DNA from 4 places in the Micromonospora pisi genome. Region 4 is predicted to be linked to each of the others. Evidence: riboswitches for the same ligand, from Rfam matches in the RefSeq annotation. Region 4 holds a riboswitch; each other region holds the start of a gene.
The links. Region 4 has a riboswitch for cobalamin ahead of BDK92_RS31735 (ribonucleoside-diphosphate reductase subunit alpha). Riboswitches for the same ligand answer to the same signal wherever they lie in the genome.

Region 1: another riboswitch for cobalamin. It lies ahead of BDK92_RS33655 (VWA domain-containing protein); the one in region 4 lies ahead of BDK92_RS31735 (ribonucleoside-diphosphate reductase subunit alpha).
Region 2: another riboswitch for cobalamin. It lies ahead of cobN (cobaltochelatase subunit CobN); the one in region 4 lies ahead of BDK92_RS31735 (ribonucleoside-diphosphate reductase subunit alpha).
Region 3: another riboswitch for cobalamin. It lies ahead of bluB (5,6-dimethylbenzimidazole synthase); the one in region 4 lies ahead of BDK92_RS31735 (ribonucleoside-diphosphate reductase subunit alpha).

What each region holds. Positions count from the first base shown of each region.
Region 1 is NZ_RBKT01000001.1:7,852,549-7,857,806, reverse strand. It holds gene BDK92_RS33665 (cobyrinic acid a,c-diamide synthase CobB) at 1-792, opposite strand, end outside; gene cobO (cob(I)yrinic acid a,c-diamide adenosyltransferase) at 786-1,388, opposite strand; gene BDK92_RS33655 (VWA domain-containing protein) at 1,390-3,408, opposite strand; cobalamin riboswitch at 3,493-3,617, opposite strand; gene BDK92_RS33650 (GntR family transcriptional regulator) at 3,732-4,538, shown strand; gene BDK92_RS33645 (DMT family transporter) at 4,540-5,258, shown strand, end outside.
Region 2 is NZ_RBKT01000001.1:7,868,301-7,873,558, forward strand. It holds gene BDK92_RS33720 (precorrin-8X methylmutase) at 1-64, opposite strand, end outside; gene cobG (precorrin-3B synthase) at 64-1,332, opposite strand; cobalamin riboswitch at 1,470-1,590, shown strand; gene cobN (cobaltochelatase subunit CobN) at 1,713-5,258, shown strand, end outside.
Region 3 is NZ_RBKT01000001.1:3,875,303-3,880,560, reverse strand. It holds gene BDK92_RS16290 (polysaccharide deacetylase family protein) at 1-96, opposite strand, end outside; gene bluB (5,6-dimethylbenzimidazole synthase) at 427-1,056, opposite strand; cobalamin riboswitch at 1,087-1,286, opposite strand; gene BDK92_RS16280 (alpha/beta hydrolase) at 1,402-2,103, opposite strand; gene BDK92_RS16275 (SRPBCC family protein) at 2,550-3,059, shown strand; gene BDK92_RS16270 (outer membrane protein assembly factor BamB family protein) at 3,114-4,373, shown strand; gene BDK92_RS16265 (COG1361 family protein) at 4,546-5,258, shown strand, end outside.
Region 4 is NZ_RBKT01000001.1:7,413,198-7,418,455, forward strand. It holds gene BDK92_RS31735 (ribonucleoside-diphosphate reductase subunit alpha) at 1-1,838, opposite strand, end outside; cobalamin riboswitch at 1,980-2,209, opposite strand; gene BDK92_RS31740 (Gfo/Idh/MocA family protein) at 2,341-3,396, shown strand; gene BDK92_RS31745 (MBL fold metallo-hydrolase) at 3,487-4,482, opposite strand; gene BDK92_RS31750 (serine hydrolase) at 4,668-5,258, opposite strand, start outside.

The sequences.
Region 1 (5,258 bases), 440 kb from region 4:
CGCCGGTCCACCGGCGATCGCGACCACCGGACGGGGCCCGGCGACCTCGACCGTCGGGGGCTCCCAGGCGCGCGCGACCAGCGGCGGCGCGCTCCGGGCCACCGCCAGTACGCCATCCAGGTCGACACTCTCGGTGATCAGGCTCGCCAGCGCGGCCACCGATTCGAGCGCCTCGGCGCGCCGCTCCACCGCCGGCACCAGGCCCAGGTGGCGGGAGGGGGCGGCGATCACCGCGTGCCGGCGCAGTACGCCCAGCACCGGTGTGCCGACCTCGGCGCAGGCGTCCCGGAGCAACTGCTCGTGCCGGTCGGAGCCGACCCGGTTGAGCAGGACGCCGGCGATCCGGACCGCCCCGGTCGCGGCCGAGCCGAACGACCGGAAGCCGTGCACCAGTGCGGCGACCGAGCGCGCCTGCGCGGAGGCGTCGACGACCAACAGCACCGGTGCGTCGAGCAGCGCCGCGACGTGGGCGGTGGAGCCGAAGTCACCCGCGCCGACCCGACCGTCGTACAGGCCCATGACGCCTTCGACCACGGCAAGGTCGGCCCCGGCGGCGCCGTGCGCGAAGAGCGGCCCGACGAGTTCCTCACCGACCATCACCGGGTCCAGGTTCCGGCCCGGCCGGCCGGCGGCAAGGGTGTGGTAACCGGGATCGATGTAGTCCGGGCCGACCTTGAAGCCGGCCACCCGTACGCCACGCGCGGCGAACGCGGCGAGCAGGCCGGTCGCGACGGTGGTCTTGCCGTGGCCGGAGGCCGGTGCCGCGATGACCAGTCGGGGTACGTTCACCACTCGATGCCCTGCTGGCCCTTGCGGCCGGCGTCCATCGGGTGCTTGACCTTGGTCATCTCGGTGACCAGGTCGGCGAGGTCGACCAGGTCCGGATGAGCGTCCCGGCCGGTGATCACCACGTGCTGGTTGCCGGGCCGGTCGCGCAGTGTCGCGACCACGTCCGCGATGTCGATCCAGCCCCACTTGATCGGGTAGGTGAACTCGTCCAGCACGTAGAAGCGGTACGCCTCGGCGGCGAGGTCCCGCTTGATCTGCGCCCAACCCTCGGCCGCCTCGACCGCGTGGTCCCGCTCGGTGCCCGGACGTTGGATCCAGGACCAGCCTTCGCCCATCTTGTGCCAGACCACGCTGCCGCCCTGGCCGCTCTCGCCGAGGGTGCGCAGTGCGGTCTCCTCGCCGACCTTCCACTTCGGGCTCTTCACGAACTGGAAGACGGCAATCGGCCAACCCGCGCTCCACGCCCGCAGCGCCATCCCGAACGCGGCGGTCGACTTGCCCTTGCCCTGACCGGTGTGGACGGCCAGGACCGGCTGGCGGCGCCGAGCGCGTGTGGTCAGGCCGTCGTCGGGTATCTGTTCCGGCTTGCCCTGGGGCATGTCAGGCCGCCTTTCCGAGAGTGTGCAGCGCGTCCAGCGGGACGCAGTCGGCGGCCAGGGCGGTGGCGAGCCGCCGGGCCAGTCCGAGCCGGATCGGTCCGGACTCGCAGTCGACGACCACCGAGGCGACGTCGCCGAGGGCGGGCAGGACCGTCAACGGGTCCGGCCCGCTGGTCGCCCGGCCGTCGGTGACGACGACCAGCAGGGGGCGACGCCGCGGGTCGCGGCGCCGTTCGCTGTCGAGGGTCCGCGCGGCCTGGCGCAGGCCGGCGGCGAGCGGGGTCCGGCCGCCGGTGCGCAGTTCGGCCAGGCGCAGCACACCGACCTCGTGGCTCGCCGTCGGCTCGAGCACCGTGCTCGCCCCGGTCCCCCGGAACGTGATCATGCCGATCTTGTCGCGCCGCTGGTAGGCGTCACGCAGCAGGGAGAGGACGGCGGTCTTCACCACCCGCATCCGGCGCCGGGCCGCCATCGAACCGGAGGCGTCGACCACGAAGAGCACCAGGTTCGCCTCGCGTCCCACGTGCACCGCCTCACGCAGGTCCGCCGCCGTGACCACGCGGGCGCCGCGCCGGGCCGTGGCGAGCAGGGTGGCGGGCAGGTGCAGGCTGGTCACCCGGCCGGCCGGCAGCCGGGCGCCGACCACCCGGCCGCGCCGGGCGTACGACGGGGAACGGCGGCCGGTGTGCGCGCCGGTGCCCCGTCCGCGTACCGCCAGGGGCCGGGTCCGGTACGGCTGCGTCGCGGCGACCGGTGGTGGGCCGCCGGCGTTCGACTGCTCCGGCTGCCGCTCCGGTGCGGGCTGCTCGTCCGGGCTCGCCGGCTCCGACGCGGGCGGGCCGTCCGGGGTGTCGTCCCGGCTCGGACCGTCCGGGCCCGGGTCGCCGCCGCCCGGTGGCGGGCCGCCGTGGGGCCCGTTCGGAGGTCCGTCCGGCGGGCTGTCGGGCGGTGTGTCGTCGGGGCCGTCGTCCGGCCCGGCCGGCGGTTCCGGCTCCGGGTCGGCGTCGCCGCCGTGTTCACGGAGCAGTTCCTCGAGTTTGTCCTGGTCGGTGCCGGGCGGGTCGAGCGGGTCCCGGCGGCGCCGGTGTGGCAGCGCCAGCCGGGCGGCGGCGGCGACGTCATCGGCGGTCACCACGTCCCGGTCGTGCCAGGCGGCGAGCGCCACGGCGGTCCGGGCGACCACGATGTCGGCGCGGAGCCCGTCGACCCCGTACTCGAGGCAGATGGTCGCGATCCGGTCCAGTTCGGCGTCGGGCAGCCGCACCGAGGGCAGCCGCAGCCGGGCGGCCGCGATCCGCCGGGCGAGTACGGCGTCCTCCTCCACCCAGCGCGCCGCGAAGCCCACCGGGTCGGTCTCGTACGCGAGCCGCCGGCGCACCACCTCGGCCCGGGCGGGCGCCTCGCGGGGTGCGGCCACGGCCACCACCAGCCCGAACCGGTCCACCAACTGGGGGCGGGGTTCGCCCTCCTCCGGGTTCATCGTGCCGACGAGCAGGAAGCGGGCCGCGTGCTTGACCGAGACCCCGTCCCGTTCGACGTGTGCCCGGCCCATCGCGGCGGCGTCGAGCAGCAGGTCGACCAGGTGGTCCGGAAGCAGGTTGACCTCGTCGACGTAGAGCACGCCACGGTGGGCGGCGGCGAGCAGGCCCGGCTCGTACGCCTTGACCCCGTCGGCGAGGGCGCGTTGCAGGTCCAGGGTGCCGACGACCCGGTCCTCGGTGGCGCCGACCGGCAGCTCGACCAGGGTGGCGCGGCGTCGTACGGCGGTCGCACCGGGCTCGTGCGGGCCGTCCGGGCAGTCGCCGTCGGGGTTGGCCGGGTCGCAGGCGAACCGGCAGCCGGGGACCACGTCGACGTCGGGCAGCAGCGCGGCGAGGGCCCGGACGATTGTCGACTTCGCGGTGCCCTTCTCGCCACGGACCAGCACCCCGCCGATGGCCGGGGAGACCGCGTTGAGGAGCAGGGCGAGTCGCAGTTCGGCCAGGCCGACGACGGCGGAGAACGGGTACGGCGGGGTCATCGCCCACTCAGGCGCGCAGAAGCCATGCTCAAGTCCCTTCCGCGGGTGTCCACGCCCGCGTTGGCTGGGTGGTGCGAGCGGTCGGAGTCTCCTGACTCCCGGATCGACGCTTCCCCTCGACCTTCCGGCCTTTCGGCCGTGGCCCGTGCGTGAGGGGTCACTCCCCGGTCACAGTGGCGGGACCGCCCCGGACTCACACCGGGTTCCTCCGCGCACCGCTCTCGTTGCGCCATGCTGTCCCACCGACCGGCCCGCCGTCAACGTGAGCACCGCGACCCGCAGAAGCAACTGGCTTAAGCCAGTTGCGTTACACTCGATGACTGGTGTCCCAGAGACGGGTGGAGCAGTTGACCGAGCGACCCGAACCAGACAAGCGACCCGCGAGCCGGCGAATCGCGGATGACCTCCGTGCCGCCATCGATCGCGGTGAGCTGCGCGCAGATGCCCGACTGCCGTCCGAGCGCGAGCTGTCGATGACGTACGGCACCGCGCGCAACACCGCGCGGGAAGCGATCAGCATCCTTCAGTCCGAAGGTCTGGTGGTCGCACAGCACGGACGGGGTGTCTTCGTCCGAAAACGCTGGCCGCTCATCCGACTTGGCGCAAGCCGCTACTCACGCCGGTTGCGTCAGGAGACCGGGCTGTCACCATTCCGGATCGAGGTCAGCCGGCAGGGACGGGCCCCGCGTACGGAATGCCGCTCGGTGACGCGCGAGCGTCCACCGCTCGACGTGGCCGACCGACTCTCGCTCGACCCGGCGACGTCCGAGGTCGTGCGGCGGGAGAACTGGTACTACGCCGACGAGGAGCCGGTCCAGCTCGGCGTCACCTACATTCCGGTCGACATCGCCGGCGATTCCGTCCTCGCCACAGAGAAGACGCTCGGGACCGGCAGCATCTACGCCAGGTTCGAAGACCTCGGGTATCCCATCGCCCGGATCCGGGAAGAGGTCAGCGCACGCATGCCGAGCACCGACGAGTCGGCCCGACTCGCCGTACCGCCCGGCGTACCGATCATCGAGGTGCTGCACACCGGGTACGACGCCGAAGGCCGGCCGTTCGAGGTCACCAGGTTCACCATGCGCGGCGACCTGAACGGCCTGGACTACGAGATGCCGATCGAGGATTGATGTGGGAACCCGGATCGACCGTGGAAGCATCGCGCGACTGGCCCTGCTGGCCCTGATCTGGGGTTCGGGCTTCTTGTGGATCAAGCTGGCCCTGCGCGGGTTCACTCCGGTGCAGATCGTCCTGGCCCGACTCCTACTCGGGGTCATGGTGCTTGCGCCCATCGCCCTGGTACGCCAGATGCCCCTCCCGTCGGGCCGGCGCATCTGGGCACATCTCGTCGTTGCGGCACTACTCGCCAACGCCGTTCCGTACACGCTGTTCGGCATCGGGGAGCAGACCGTCGGCTCGAACGTGGCCGGCGTACTCAACGCCACCACACCGCTGTGGACGATGCTGGTAGCAGTCCTGGCCGGAACCGATCGCGCGGTCAACGGTTGGCGCGCTGCCGGAATCGCATCCGGCTTCGCCGGTACGGTGCTGATCTTCACACCGTGGGAATCGGCGACGGAGATCGCGAGCTGGGGCGGGCTGGCCTGTCTGGCCGCTTCCGCGAGCTACGGCCTCAGCTACGTCTACATGGGCAGGCACCTCGCCGGACGGGGCATTCCCCCGATCATGCTCTCGACGTGCCAGCTCGCCGTTGGTACGGCGCTGCTCATCCTCGCCCTGCCCTTCGGCGGCCTGACCGTGCCGACGTGGAGCGCCGTTCCGGTCAGCAGCCTGGTCATACTCGGCACCGTGGGGACCGGCCTCGCCTACGTCCTGAACTACCGGCTCAT
Region 2 (5,258 bases), 460 kb from region 4:
CCTCGGCGCGGATCGTGGCGAACGACCGGCGGTAGATCTCCGCGCCGTCGCGGACGTAGTCGATCACGTACCCCTCCGTGCCGCCGCGATCGCGGCAGCGGTCTCGTCCAGCGTCGCCGACCGCGAGCGCGGCCGACCGTCCAGGCTGACCTGGTATCCGTCAACGGTCGCCAGTACCTCGACATGCCGGTCCACCGGCCGGCCGCAGCGCCGTTCGCAACCCACCCAGTGCACCGGCAGGCCCGCCGGACCCGGTGCCGCCACCGGATGCACCCGGTTCGCGTCGGCCCGTACGTCGGCGAGCGCCTTCGCGCAGCCAGGGCGCCCGGTGCACCCGGTCACCCCGACCCAACCGGCGGAGGTGTCGGCCACCAGTCCCTCGCCCGTGAGCGCGGCCAGCCGGCGCTCAGCCTCGCCGGTGCCGAGATCGGGTACGACGACGGTGCGCCACGGAGTGATGTTGATCTCGTGGGCGCCGGCCCGTGCCGCCGCCTCGAGGACGTCGACCTGCGCCAGGGTGAGCCGGCCGAGCGGCACCATCAGGGCCAGCGCCAGCCGCCCGTCGATCTGGGCGATCCGCCCGACCGGTGGCCGCGTCGGTGCGGGCGCGTCGGCGAGACCACCAGGTGATCCGACAAACGCCGGGTCGAGTGCGCTACGCAGCCGGTGCGCCACCCGCGGTACGCCGTCGTCGAGTTCGGTCAGCCGCCAGGCGGTGCCGCCCTGCGCCGTGTACTCGGCGAGGAAGGCGCGCGCGGCCCGCAGGGCGGTGCCCGCACCGGCCGCCGGAGGCAGCCGTACGCCCGTGTCGGTGCCGCCCAGCAGCACCGCGAGGGTGTCCGACGCCACGGCGAACAGGCCCACGTCCGCACCGAAACCGGTCACGTCACCACGGCCGTCGTCGACCGTGAACAGGAACCGGCCGGGGAGTTCGGCGAGCGCCGGATCGGCACACAACCCCTGGTCAAGCTCGTCCACCAGGGTACGGAGATCGAACCGTCCACCCTCGGCTCTGCCGCTGAGTGTGGAAGCGATGACGTTGCGTACGCGCTCGTGGGTCTCCGACGGCAACAGACCCGCGGCCCAGAGCCGGGCGGCCAGTTCCCGCTCCGCGCCCGCCGGCAGACCCCGGAGCTGGACATTGCCACGCGAGGTCAGCTCCAGCCCGCCATCGCCCAGTTCGGACGCGGCGGCAGCCAGCGCGGCCAGTTGATCGGCGTGCAGCCGCCCACCGGGCACCCGGACCCGGGCCAGGTTGCCGTCAGCGGCGACATGTACGCGCAGCGCCCCCGGACAGGCGTCCGGCGCCGACCGCCCTCGTGGTGACCACACCCGGCGGATACTACGGCCTGGGCAGGCCCAGCCGACCGGCACGCCGGCCGCCGCACCAGCACCCCGGTCGGGCATGGCTTGACGAACCGGGGTCCGACTCGTGAGAGTGGGAGCCGCTGAAACGCGGCGACAGGTGGAGGAAGCCGGTGTGATCCCGGCGCGGTCCCGCCACTGTTACCGGGGAGCGGACCCCGACATGGTCACGGCCCACACGGGCGGGAAGACCGGGGCGAGCGACGATCCGGGAGCCAGGAGACTCCAGGTCACCGCGCGGCAGGGAACGGACCCGAGGGGCCCGCGCCCGGCCGCAACCGACAAACCCGGGGCGCGGACCCCGAGGGAGGAACCACCATGTCACGCCACGCCCTGCGCGGTGCCCGATGATCCTGCTCCTCTCCACCTCGGACACCGACCTGCTCAGCGCCCGGGCCAGTGGCGCCGACTTCCGGCTCGCCAACCCGGCCCGTACCTCGGTCGAGGAGCTGCCAGCCCTGCTCGACGGCGTCGACCTGGTGGTCGTACGCATCCTCGGCGGCTACCGGGCCTGGGAGGAAGGGCTCGACGCGCTCCTCGCCGGGACGCTGCCGGTCGTACTCCTCGGCGGTGAGCAGGCACCCGACGCGGAGCTGATGCGCCGCTCGACCGTGCCCGCCGGGGTGGCCGCGGAAGCGCACACCTACCTCGCGCACGGGGGCCCGGCCAACCTCACCGAGCTGCACCGGTTCCTCTCCGACACGATCCTGCTCACCGGCTACGGCTTCGCCCCGCCGGTCGCGACGCCGGAGTGGGGGCGGCTGGAGCGCGAGTCCCGCCAGACCGACGGCCCGGTGATCGCGGTGCTCTACTACCGGGCCCACCACGTTGCCGGCAACACCGCCTTCGTCGAGACGCTCTGCACCGCCATCGAGGACGCCGGCGGCCGGCCGCTGCCGGTCTACTGCGCCTCGCTGCGCAGCCCCGCGCCCGCCCTGCTGGAAACCCTCGGCGAGGCGGACGCGCTGGTCGTGACCGTGCTCGCCGCTGGCGGCACCCGTCCGGCCGAGGTCGGTGCCGGTGGCGACGACGAGGCCTGGGACGTGGGCGCGCTCGCCGCCCTCGACGTGCCGATCCTGCAGGGGCTCTGCCTGACCAGCAGCCGTGCCGTCTGGGCCGACAACGACGACGGCCTCTCCCCGCTCGACACCGCCACCCAGGTCGCCATCCCCGAGTTCGACGGCCGGATCATCACCGTGCCGTTCTCCTTCAAGGAGATCGACGCCGACGGGCTCACCGTCTATGTCGCGGACCCGGAGCGTTCCGCCCGGGTCGCGGGCATCGCGGTCCGGCACGGTGTGCTCCGGCACACCCCACCGGAGCAGCGCCGGATCGTGCTGATGCTGTCGGCGTACCCGACCAAGCACGCCCGGATCGGCAACGCCGTCGGCCTCGACACCCCGGCCAGTGTGGTCCGGCTGCTCACCGCGATGCGCGAGCAGGGGTACGACATCGGCCCCGCCGACGGCCCGGACGCCTTCCCCGGCGTCAGCGCCGGTGACGGCGACGCCCTGGTGCACGGGCTGATCGCCGCCGGTGGACAGGACCTCGACTGGCTCACCGAGGAACAGCTCGAAGGCAACCCGATCCGGATCCCGGCCCGCCGCTACCGGGCCTGGTACGCCACCCTCCCGGCCGAGTTGCGCGAGGAGATGGAACGGCACTGGGGCCCGCCCCCGGGTGAACTCTTCGTCGACACCTCCCGCGACCCCGACGGTGAGATCGTGCTCGCGGCGCTCCGGTCCGGCAACACGGTCGTGATGGTCCAGCCGCCGCGCGGCTTCGGCGAGAACCCGGTCGCCATCTACCACGACCCGGACCTGCCGCCGAGCCACCACTACCTGGCCGCGTACCGGTGGCTGGCCGACGAGTTCGGCGCGCACGCGGTGGTGCACGTCGGCAAGCACGGCAACCTGGAGTGGCTGCCCGGCAAGACGCTCGGCATGTCGGCCGCCTGCGGACCCGACGCCGCCCTCGGCGACCTGCCCCTGATCTACCCGTTCCTGGTCAACGACCCCGGCGAGGGCACCCAGGCGAAGCGGCGCGCGCACGCCACCCTGGTCGACCACCTGATCCCGCCGATGGCCCGCGCCGACAGCTACGGCGACATCGCCCGACTGGAGCAGCTTCTCGACGAGCACTCCAACATCGCCGCCCTGGACCCGGCGAAACTGCCGGCGATCCGGGCCCAGATCTGGACCCTGATCCAGGCCGCCAAGCTCGACCACGACCTCGGCCTCGAAGACCGGCCGCACGACGCCGAGTTCGACGAGTTCATCCTGCACGTCGACGGCTGGCTCTGCGAGATCAAGGACGTGCAGATCCGCGACGGGCTGCACGTGCTCGGGGTGGCGCCGAGTGGGCAGAACCGGGTCGACCTGGTGCTGGCCATGCTCCGGGCCCGGCAGATGTGGGCCGGACAGGTCGCCGCGCTACCCGGTCTGCGTGAGGCCCTCGGCCTCATCGAGGACGGCAGCGCCGCCCGCGGCGAGGTGGACCGGATCGAGGAGACCGCCCGCGCGCTGGTACTGGCGATGGAGGAACAGGACTGGGCGCCCGGGGTGGCGGCCGAGGTGTGCGCGGCCGTCCTCGGTGCCCCGGAGACCGGTCAGGTAGCGGCGGCCGGCGACCCGGCGGTCGACCACGCGCAGGTGACCCGGGTGTTGGAGTTCGCCGCCACCGAGATCGTGCCCCGGCTGGCCCGGACCACCGACGAACTCACCGCCGTGCTGCACGCGCTCGACGGCGGCTACGTGCCCGCCGGCCCGAGCGGGTCGCCGCTACGCGGCCTGGTCAACGTCCTGCCCACCGGCCGCAACTTCTACTCCGTCGACCCGAAGGCGGTGCCGAGCCGGCTGGCCTGGGAGACCGGGCAGGCGATGGCGGACTCGTTGCTGGCCCGCTACCGGGCCGACACCGGCGAGTGGCCGCGTTCGGTCGGGCTCTCCATGTGGGGCACCAGCGCCATGCGTACCGCCGGTGACGACATCGCCGAGGTGCTCGCGCTGCTCGGCGTACGGCCCCGCTGGGACGAGGCGTCCCGTCGGGTCACCGGGCTGGAACCGGTCGACCTGGCCGAACTGGGCCGGCCCCGGATCGACGTGACGATGCGGATCAGCGGCTTCTTCCGGGACGCGTTCCCGCACGTGGTGGCCCTGCTCGACGACGCCGTACGGCTGGTCGCCGCACTGGACGAGCCGGCCGAGTCGAACTACGTACGGGCGCACGCCCTGGCCGACCAGGCGGAGCACGGTGACGAGCGGCGCTCCACGATGCGGATCTTCGGCTCGAAGCCCGGTGCGTACGGGGCCGGGCTGCTGCCGCTGATCGACAGCCGGAACTGGCGTGACGACGCAGACCTGGCCGAGGTGTACGCGGTCTGGGGCGGGTACGCGTACGGCCGTGGCGTGGACGGGGTCGCGGCGCGTACCGACATGGAGACGGCGTACAAGCGGATCGCGGTCGCGGTGAAGAACACCGACACCCGGGAACACGACATCGCCGACTCCGACGACTACTTCCAGTACCACGGCGGCATGATCGCCACGGTGCGCGCGCTCACCGGTAAGGCACCGGCGGCGTACATCGGGGACAGCACCCGGCCGGACGCGGTGCGTACCCGTACGTTGAGCGAGGAGACGGCCCGGATCTTCCGCGCCCGGGTGGTGAACCCGCGCTGGCTCGCCGCGATGCGCCGGCACGGCTACAAGGGCGCGTTCGAACTAGCCGCGACGGTCGACTACCTGTTCGGCTACGACGCCACCGCCGGCGTCGTCGCCGACTGGATGTACGAGAAACTGGCCGAGACGTACGTCCTCGACCCGGAGAACCAGAAGTTCCTCACCGAGTCGAACCCGTGGGCGTTGCACGGCATCACCGAGCGGTTGCTGGAG
Region 3 (5,258 bases), 3.5 Mb from region 4:
GAACGTGGGATGGGCGCCGGCACCGGAGGCGCTCAACGTCAGCAGGGCCAGAAGCGGGAGTACGGAAAGGATGCGACGTGTGGGGGTGGACGGCACGCCGGGACTGTAGCCATTGAATGTGAGGAACGTGTCAGGCGAGGTATGCCCGCTACCGTCTGCAAACTCCGGTGACCGGGGGTGAGTCGACAGGGCTTACGGCTCGTCCCGGACATCCGCGCCTGGGGCGTGGTTCGACGCTGTGGACGCCCCAGGCGCCCGGGGCGACTTCCTGTTCGTGATCACGATGTGGTCGTGACCGGGGCCAAGCCGCTGGGCTGAGGAAACCGCCCCGGAGGGCGACGCGCGCACGGGCGTACCGGTCGCGGCCGGCACATCCGAGCGCGCGTCGGGTGGTGGCCCCTCGATGACGCCCGGTCCCGCAGTGGGTCAACCGGCGCTCCACCGATCGTGGTGGATCGCCTCGGTCACCGGACGTCGCTGGCGCCAGCCGTGCCGCTCCAGGTCCGGCGTCTGCTCCAGATGGGTGACCGGGCCGAGGCAGAGCCACGCCACCGGGCGGATGGTGGCCGGGATGCCGAGCAGATCGCGCAGGAACGGCTCCCGGTAGAACGAGACCCAACCGACCCCGAGTTGCTCGGCGGTCGCGGCCAGCCACAGGTTTTGGATCGCCAGACAGACCGAGTAGAGGCCGGCGTCGGCGATCGCGTGGCGACCCAGCACGGCCGGCCCACCCCGCTCCGGGTCGTACGTGACCACGACCGACAACGTCGACTCACGTACGCCATCGATCTTGATCCGGGCGAAGCGTTCCGCCGCCGCACCGTCGAGAGTGGCCGCGAAGGTGTCCCGCTCCCGCTCCACGTGCCGGTGGAACTCCTGCCGCAGCTCACGATCGCGGACCAGGATGAAGTCCCAGGGCTGGGAGAGACCGACGCTCGGTGCGGCGTGCGCCGCCGTCAGGATCCGGTCCAACGTCTCGTCGGGGATCGGCGCCCCGGTGAACTGGGCACGTACGTCCCGGCGGCGGTGGATGGTCTCGTAGAGTCCGGTGTTCAAGGCAGGCTCCCGCTGCGCTCGTGCCCCTGACGGGGCCGGTGACGCGAGGCCGGTCTTCGGACTCCTGGATCTACGCTGGTCACCCGCCTTCCCAGCCCGTCAAGGCCAGTGGCTGCGTCTGGTACGCGTGGGTGGCAACTCCCCGGTCACCGCGGCGGGCCCGTGCCGGATTCACACCGGCTTCCCGATTCTCCCCGCTCGCGCGGGGCACCTCGCAACGTTTGTGCCACCGCGCACCCTAGCGGCACCCGACGACCCCGGGACGAACCCCGCCATGAATTCCGGATTGGAGCAGCGGTGGGCCGGGTTGTTCCCGGCCACCGCCACACCATCGCGCCGCGTGCGTCAGGCAGAAAGCTCCGCCCGGATCAGCGCGGCCAGTTCGGCAGGCTGAGAAAGGAACGGCGAGTGCGAGGAGTTCATCCTCAACACCCGCTCGGCCCGCTTCGCCATGAGCTCCTGGACGAAGGGCGGGATGGCGTTGTCGGCCTCGCAGATGATGTAGGTGCTGGGAATGGTCTGCCACGCCGCCCGGGTCAACGGCTGCTGCGTCGAGGCCCACCCCTGGAGTCCGAGTTGCGCAACTGCCTGTTCTGCGATTTCCGGGTCGACATCGCCATAGAAGACCTCGCGGGGCTGCGACGCCTTGATGTGACCCTTGCCCTTCAGTTCCGCCTGCTCGTGCACCTCCCACCAGGGCGGAGCAACGCCGCCGGCGCTGGAGAACAGCGAATCGCCGACATCCAATTGGAAAGCAGCGAGATAAACAATCCGGAGTACGTTCTCCGCGGCACTGAGCGCCTCTGTGACCGGAGCGCCAGCGTAGGAGTGGGCGACGACCACGACCGGGCCGTCGATGGCGGCGACGGCGGCCTTGACCACGGCCGCGTCGTCGTAGAGGTCCCCGAGGGCGGCGGGGTCGTTGCCACTACTGGGCAATGCGACGGTGTGGATGTCGATGTCCGGGAGCTGCTCGACGAGCGACTGCCAGACCCAGGGCCCGTGCCAGGCGCCGTGCACGAGAAGAACCGACGGAGTTCTGTTCAAGATAATGTTCCTGCCCGCAATGGATTCGAATGATCGGATCTGGGGTTCGCCGCCGCCCGCGTCGCCGCCCCGCAGCGCGGAGCGCCCATCCCGACCGGCAACGGCGGAAATATATGCCGCTACTTTCGGGTAGCAGGGTGCGGTCGACTATGAGCCGAGCCACAAGCCCGGCGGCGACCGTTGCCACCGTGAGCAACAACACTCTGCTCGGGTTCGTGTCGAACCTATGCACGTAGACATGCACTCGAATCCCGTATTGCTGGGCGGGCGGCAAAACAAACTCGTTTCCCATGGCCATGCGGTTGTATGTGATTCTCGGCCCCCGGATATCACCTTTCGGTGTCACCAGCGTCACGTTCTCCTCGCCGTCGGCCAATCTTCGCGTGCGGCGCACCCCGTCGCCGTACGGTGAAGGCTCGGAACGACGGGGGCGTCCGGGAGGTGCGATGGCGACGGTGGCGGTGACCCGGGTGGTGGACGCGCCCGCGGACGAGTTGTGGCGGGTCTTCACCGACCTGCCCGGCCGGGCCGGCTGGCTCTCCACGGTCACCGGGATCGAAGTGCTCACCCCAGGCCCGCTCCGGGTCGGCAGCACCTGGCGGGAAGGGCACCGGCTGCCGGACGGAACCGAACTGGCCGAGGAGTTCCGGGTCGAGGAAGCCGTCCCACCCCACCGGCTCACGGTCACCTCCGCCGGCATCGGCGTGGAATACCGGACCGCGTACACCTTCACCCCGATCGAAGGACGGCGGCGTCGACGGGCCGGTCGGACGGCGGTGAGCGTCGTGCAGGAAGGGTCGGTCACCGCCCCGTACGGGCGGCTGCTGGCGCTGGTCTTCGGGGGACTGGCCGCCCGTACCGTCGAGGGCGTGTTGCGTCGTGACCTCGCCGACCTGGCCGCGGCGGTCGCCGCCGATGCCCCGGAGCACCGGGGCGGCCCGGCCGCTGCTGCCTGACCTGCCAGGCTCCGGTCCGCACAGGCTCGGTAGGGTCGCTGACGGAGGTGCTCGATGCGATCCCGCGGCGGTGGGCTGTTGCGGCGCCGGCCGGCCGCCGCCGCGATCGCGGCGCTGCTGGTCGTCGCGGCGGTCGCCGTGATCGTGTACCGGGTCCTCTCGCCCGCCGAGGTGCTCACCCCCGCCCGCGCCGATTACCCGCCCCCGGTCAGCGCGGCAACCGGCGTGGTCGGCACGCTCGCCGCGGCCCCGCTGATCGTGGACGGCCGGCTGCGGATCTACGCCACCACCCGGCAGGTCCGGGCCGATCAGCCGGTCGACGCCCGGACCCGACGTACCCCGTACTGGTCGTACCGGCGCTGGCCGGCGGAGCTGATCGGCATCGTGGCCAGCGGCACCACCGTGGTCAGCCGCTGGTCGGACGGGGATCTGGTCGCGCAGGACGCCCGTACCGGCCGGATCAGGTGGCGGGCCGACGGCCCGCCGCCGGGGCACGGGTACGACGGGCGCCGCACCGGGGCCAGCGTCAACTACACCCCCGTCGGCCTGATCCTGGCCAACGGCCGCAGCGGGCGGACTGTGCTGGTGGTGATCGGCGGTTCCGGTCTGCGTGCCCTGGACCTGGCCGACGGCGAGCAGTTGTGGCGGGTCGACATCGACGGCGCCTGCCGGGCCGGTGCGCTCACCACCAGCGGCGGTCAACTCGCCACGGTCGACGCCTGCGCGGCCCCTCAGACGGTGGAGTTCCACGACGTGGAGACCGGCGATCTGGTCCGGCGGTGGCGACCCGAGGACGCCGGCCCGGAGTTGGGGTTGGTTCCGCTCGGCTGCGGCAACGGCGCGTCGAACTGTCCGGGGATGCGTACCACCAGCGCCGGGACCAGTCGGGGGTGGCTGGTGGACGGGGACGAGCCGGTGCCGGTTCCGCTGCTGGACCCGACCGAGGCGGTGCTCGACGGGGACGTGGCGTTGATCCCGAGCGGGCGCGAGCTGGTGGCCCGTTCCGTACGCGACGGCAGCGAGTTGTGGCGCCGTACCGGCCCCGAGATGGCCCGGATCGTGGCCGTCCAGCCGGGGAGGGTGCACCTGCTCACCGACGCGCACGAGCTGATCACGCTGAACTCGATGACCGGGGCGGAACGGTCGAGTTTTCCCCTCACCGCCGGTGACGAGGTCGTGCCGTGGCGGCCGGGCTTCGTGTACGCGGCCGACGGTTTCGTGGCGGTGGAACGGCTGGCGGCGGCGGCCCCGCCGGACGCGGCCGACCCACAGTTCTACGCGGCTCCGCAGCCGGTCATCCTCGCCGCCACCTGAGCCCCTTACCGCTGGCGCGCGGTCGTTGGGCGGTGATTGCCCGGAAACCACCGGGACGAATCAGTAGCTGCCGCAATCCGCGCTTATCGCCACAGAAGTAGAAGTATCTTCATGTAGCGACTGACTCCCGGCTCTCACCGTCCGACGTGTTCGACGAAAGTGGGGAAGATTCATGCATCGCGTACGTGCCTGGGCGACCCTCGCGCCGGCCTGGTCGATGACGCTGGCGCTGATCTGTGTCGTGGCCCCGGCCGCACCGGTCGGCGCCGCGACGGTCGACTCCGAGAACGTCGTCGGGATCCAGTTGATGGAGGCGCCGTTCGACCGCAAGGACGACCCACGGGCCCAGACCTCCATCGTCGACCACCTGCCGCCGGCCGGTGAGATCCAGCGGAAGCTCAAGATCAGCAACCCGACCGACCGCCGCCAACGGGTCCAGCTCTACGCCGGCGCGGCGGCTGTCGAAGGCGAGCGGTTCCGGTTCGGTGAGGGACGGCAGGTCAACGAGCTGGCGTCGTGGATCTCCCTCGACACGGACGAGATAGACATGGCCGTCGGCAAGACCGTCGAGGTGATCGCCACCGTGAAGGTGCCGGGCAACGCCTTGGCCGGTGAGCGGTACGCGGTCATCTGGGCGTCGGCCACCTCCGCTCCGGAGCCCGGCAGCACCGTGACCGACGTGCACCGGGTCGGTGTCCGGCTCTACCTCGACATCGGCACCGGTGGCGAACCGCCGTCCTCCTTCGACATCGGCGAATTCACCGCCGGACGGCTCCCCGGCGGGCAACCCTCCCTCACCGTGCGGGTACGCAACACCGGCGGCCGCGCACTGGACATGACCGGCAAGGTCTCGCTCGTCGGCGCGCCGGGCGTGGGGGCCGGTCC
Region 4 (5,258 bases):
GCGATCGCCACCAGCAGCGAGTTACGCAGCCCGTGGGCGGCCACCCGCTCCCGTAGCGTCGCCCAGCGCTCCGTCTGCGACGGGGTGACCCCCCAGAGATCGGGCTGGAGCTGGCCCCGGGCGGCCCGGGTCTGCGCGTACGCCGGATGCGGCCCGAACCGTGCGGCCAGCTCCGCCGAGGTTTCCAGAGCGGTCAGGTAGATCTCCTCCGAGATCCGGGTGGAGAGCTCCTTCGCCGGCTCGGAGTCGAACGGCATCCGGAGTGCGAAGAACACGTCCTGCAGGCCCATCAGGCCGAGCCCGACCGGCCGCCAGCGCGGGTTGCTCGCCGCCGCCTCGGCACTCGGGTAGTAGTTGATGTCGATGACCCGGTCGAGGAAGAGCACCGCGGTACGCACCGTCTCACGCAGCCGCTCCCAGTCGAGGTCGTCGCCGGCCAGGTGCGCGGCCAGGTTCACCGAGCCGAGGTTGCAGACCGCTGTCTCGCCGTCGCCGGAGACCTCGACGATCTCGGTGCAGAGGTTGGAGAGGTGCACCACGTTGCCCGGTTCGGCGGTCTGGTTGCAGAGCCGGTTCGACGGGTCCTTGAACGTCATCCACCCGTTGCCGGTCTGGGCCAGGGTGCGCATCATCCGTCCGTACAGGTCGCGGGCCTTGACCTGACGCACGAACCGGCCCGCCGCCTCCGCCGCCCGGTAGGTGGTGTCGAACTCGTCGCCCCACAGGTCCGGCAGCTCCGGCACCTCGGCCGGGTCGAACAGCGACCACACCTCGTCAGCCTCGACCCGGCGCATGAACTCGTCCGGGATCCAGTTGGCCAGGTTCAGGTTGTGCGTACGTCGCGCGTCCTCACCGGTATTGTCGCGAAGCTCGAGGAACTCCTCGACGTCCGGGTGCCACGGCTCCAAGTATACGCAGGCCGCGCCCTTGCGCCGGCCACCCTGGTTGACCGCCGCCACGCTCGCGTCCAGGGTCCGCAACCACGGCACGATCCCGTTGGAGAGCCCGTTCGTGCCCCGGATCAGCGCACCCCGGGAACGTACCCGGGACCAGGAGATGCCGATTCCGCCGGCGAACTTCGACAGCTTCGCCACCTGGGCGTACCGGTCGTAGATCGAGTCGAGTTCGTCGCGGGGCGAGTCGACCAGGAAGCAGGAGGACATCTGGGTGTGCGCGGTGCCGGAGTTGAAGAGCGTGGGCGAGCTGGGCAGGTAGGCCAGCGACGACATCAGCCGGTAGAACCCGATCGCCTCGGCCGGGGTCTCGGAGAGTCCGCAGGCGACCCGCAGCAGCCAGTACTGGGGGGTCTCCACGGTCAGCCGGGTCACCGGGTGGCGCAGCAGGTAGCGGTCGTAGACCGTACGCAGTCCGAAGTACTCGAACCGCAGGTCGGCCGTGGGATCGATCGCGTCGTCGAGCTTGCGGGCGTTGACCGACACGAACCGCGCCGTCTCGTCGCCGATCAGCCCCTGTTCGTGACCGAGCCGGATCGCCTGGCTGAACGAGGCGATGCCCTGGCCACGTACCTCCTTGTCGACGTATCCGGCGAGCAACCGGGCGGCGAGCCGGGAGTACTGCGGCTCCTCGCCGGTCATCGCCGCGGCGGTCTGGATCGACAGCCGGTCCAGTTCGGCCGTGGTCGCCCCGTCGTAGAGGCCGCTGATCGTCTTCGTGGCCACCCGTAGCGGGTCGATCTCGGTCAGGTCGTCCGCCCACCGCGCCACCGCCCGGACGATTTTCTGTACGTCGACCGGCTCGGTCGCACCGTTGCGCTTACGTACGTGCATCTGGGTACGGCGCTGCCCCGGTGCGAGTGGACCACCCTCGCCCGTCACCATCTCCGTGACCGTCACCTGTCACTCCTCGTACTCGTCGTGGACGAGGTCCGAGTGCGCAGGCAGGCGGAGACGCGCAGCCCACGGGGGCGCGTCGCAGCCGTCGACCGTCCCACGCGGTCTCGGACCGCCGCGCGCGGTTCGCCGGGCGCGGCGCTACTGGCAGGTCTTCGGACTCGCGGGCACGGCCACGGAAACCCGTGTCCTCCTACTGGCCGTCGCTTCCCAGGTGACCGGCGGACGCCGGTGCTCCCAGTGCTCTGTGACGGCGGTCGTTCCCACTCACCGCTGCGGGGCAGTCCCGGATTCACACCGGGTTCCCTGTTGCCTCAACCGGCTGGATGCCCGGCTGAACCAGTTGCGTCACGAACTATATATGGGGTGGCGGAGAAAAACGAACACCAGATGTCGTGTCGGTGTGTTGCTCGGGCTGCCGATTTCTGTCCCAACGCCCACGGGCCGACACCACCGACACCCTGCCGGGCGATGCCCTAAGGTTGCCCGGATGGCAGGCGAGACGTCCTTTGCGTTGATCGGGTTCGGCTGGCGGGCGCAGGCATTCTGGCGGTTGTCCGCCGCGCTGCCCGACGTGACCTGCGTCGGGGCCGTGGTCCCCACACCCCGGGCACTGCCGGTGCCGTACTTCGGTTCGCTCGCCGACTGCCTGGCGACCGCCCGGCCGGACTTCCTGGTTACCGCCCTGCCCCGAGCGGTGAACGCGGAGGTTGTCACTGCGGCGGTGGCGAGCGGCGTACCGGTGCTGACCGAGACCCCGCCCGCGTCCGATGTCGCCGGACTGCGTCGGCTCTGGGACGAGGTCGGCGGATCCGGCCTGGTCCAGGTCGCCGAACAGTATCTGCTGATGCCCGCACACGCCGCCCGCGCGGCGGCCGTCCGCTCCGGCATCATCGGTACGCCCACCCAGGTCCAGGTCTCCTCGACGCACCAGTACCACGCCGTCTCCCTCATCCGTGGCCTGCTCGGTGTCGGTCATGACCCGGCCACCGTTCGGGCGAGCCGGACCACCGCACCGCTGCTCGACCCGCAGACCCGCCAGGGCTGGACCGACGACCCGACACCGAAGCCGGCCACCACCACCATCGCCACCCTGGACTTCGGCCACGGTCGCTCCGGGCTCTACGACTTCACCGACAACCAGTCACGTAACCAGCTACGGTTCCGGCGGCTGCTCGTCCGGGGCACCCACGGCGAGTTGCGCGACGACGAGATTGTCCACCTGGCGGCACCCCGGACGATCGTGCGCACACCGTTGGTGCGGCGGCAGACCGGTCACGACCTGGACCTCGACGGTTACGACACCGGGACCATCACCCTCGGTTCCGAGGTCCTGTACCGCAACCCCTATCCGGGCCAGCGCTGGAACGACGACGAGATCGCCACCGCGCGCATGCTGCAGGCCATGGCCGCATGGGTACGCGGTGAAGGCCAGCCGCCGTACCCGCTCGCCGACGGGGCGCAGGACCACCTGATCGGGCTGGCGATCGAGGAGGCCGCCGACACCGACCGTACCGTCACCACGACCACCGAGGCGTGGGCCTGAACCGGCCGGATGATCCGCCGCGTCGACCGGCCGCTCGGTGCGTGCCCAGCAGGTTCGCCGGGCACGCACTGACGTGCAGCGGGTAGCCGGTCAGGCGAACCTGTAGCCGGTCAGGTATTCCGGCACCACGATCCTGGTCCCGGGGGCGACCCGCCGGATCGTCTCGACCATCGTCTCCAGACGCTGCCGGTCGGCCGGCAGGGCGGGCGGCGGATTCTTCAACTCCGTCTCGAAGTTGTCCCAGTGCACCGGCACCACGATCTCCGGGCGGTCCAGGGCCTCGATCAGCCGGGGCAGGTACGCGTGCGTCGCGTCGCTGGACGCCATCGCGATCATGGCGATGTCCGGTGCCAGTCCGGTCACGTTGCGCTCCACGAAGTCGCTGGCGCCCATGAGGAACACCTTCGGGCCGTCCTTGATTGTCAGCTGGTAGGCGAGGGTGTCGCCCTCCGGCAGGTCGGCGACCGTGGCCGGCTTCGGCGGCTGGCTCAGCCGGACTCCCGGGATACCAACCGAGTACGCCGCGTTCCGGCTGTGCAGGGAGGCGACGACCTCGACGGTGAAGTCGCCGAATTCGAGCACCTCACCACCCTTCACCAGACCGAGCTGGGCCGACGGGATGCCGGAGGCCAGCCCGAGCTGGTAGGTCGTCATGGTGCCGATGACCCGCGCCCCGGTTGTCGTGGCGATGTGCGGTACGTCGTTGAAGTGGTCCCAGTGCGAGTGGGTCACCAGCACCGTCTCCGGTCGGCCCACGTGCTCGGCGATGGTGGAGGCGGCCACAGTCAGTGGCGTCGCCGGGTTCATCCCGCCGTCGAAGAGACCGGTCCGGTACCGGCTCAGGTACGGGTCGACCAGCACGGTCCGCTGGCCGATGTCGATCCGCCAGCCGGCCGTACCGAACCAGCGGAATGTCGCGGCGGCGCTGGCACTGCGCGTCCTGGTCCGGCTCGTCGGGGCCGAGCGCCCGACCGCGGCGGCGGGTGTCGCCAGTCCGGCGGCCGAGGTGGCGGCCAGTCCGGTCGCGGCGGCGCCGACGGCGGCGGTCCGGAGCAGGTTGCGGCGGTCGAGTCGAGGTTCGGGCATGACGAGGTCCCTCCGATCAGGCTCGGTCGGGCAGTGGTGTTCCCGGCCGAGCGGACGAGTGCCGGAACTCAACCACCGGCCGGCCGCCACCGTCCAAGACCACCGGCCCGAAGCGCCGATATGTGTACGGATATCGGCCCTGCTCACGGCCGTGCGGCTGGTCGCCGTCGAGGTCGAAATCGAGATCACTGACCGCGCAGGAGCTCCACAGCGGTCCGGGCCGCCTCGCCCATCGCCAGGTCGACGTCGATCCGCCGGGTGTCGAGCTGCCGCATCCGGGCGAAGATCGCGATCGCGTACCGGCCGCCGTCGGGATACTCGGCGACGCCGGCCTCCATGTGCAGCCCGGGCAGCGTGCCGGTCTTCGCCGACACCCGTACCGGCGGCGGGAAGCCGGACGCGATCCGGGTCCAGAAGACCTGTCGGGCCATCAGGTCCCGGACCAGGGCACCTGTCGGTGGCGGGCCGGCCTCCTCCCGCCAGATCAGCCCGAGCAGACGAGTTATCTCCCGGGGAGTGCTGGACGTCGTACGCTCCGGGTCCAGCACCCGCAGGGAGCGGATCCGTTCGTCGGACAGGGTCGGGAAGACCCTGACGAACTCGGCGTCATCCCGGGCACCGACGTCGATGTACATTGATTCCAGCAGCTGTCGTGGTCCACCGACGATCCGGGTACGGGTCAACCCCAGCTCGGCGGCGAGCAGCGGCAGCAGGTCCGGCCCGATCCGCCGTAGCAGCAGGTCGGCTGCGCTGTTGTCGGTGACCGACATCGCGAA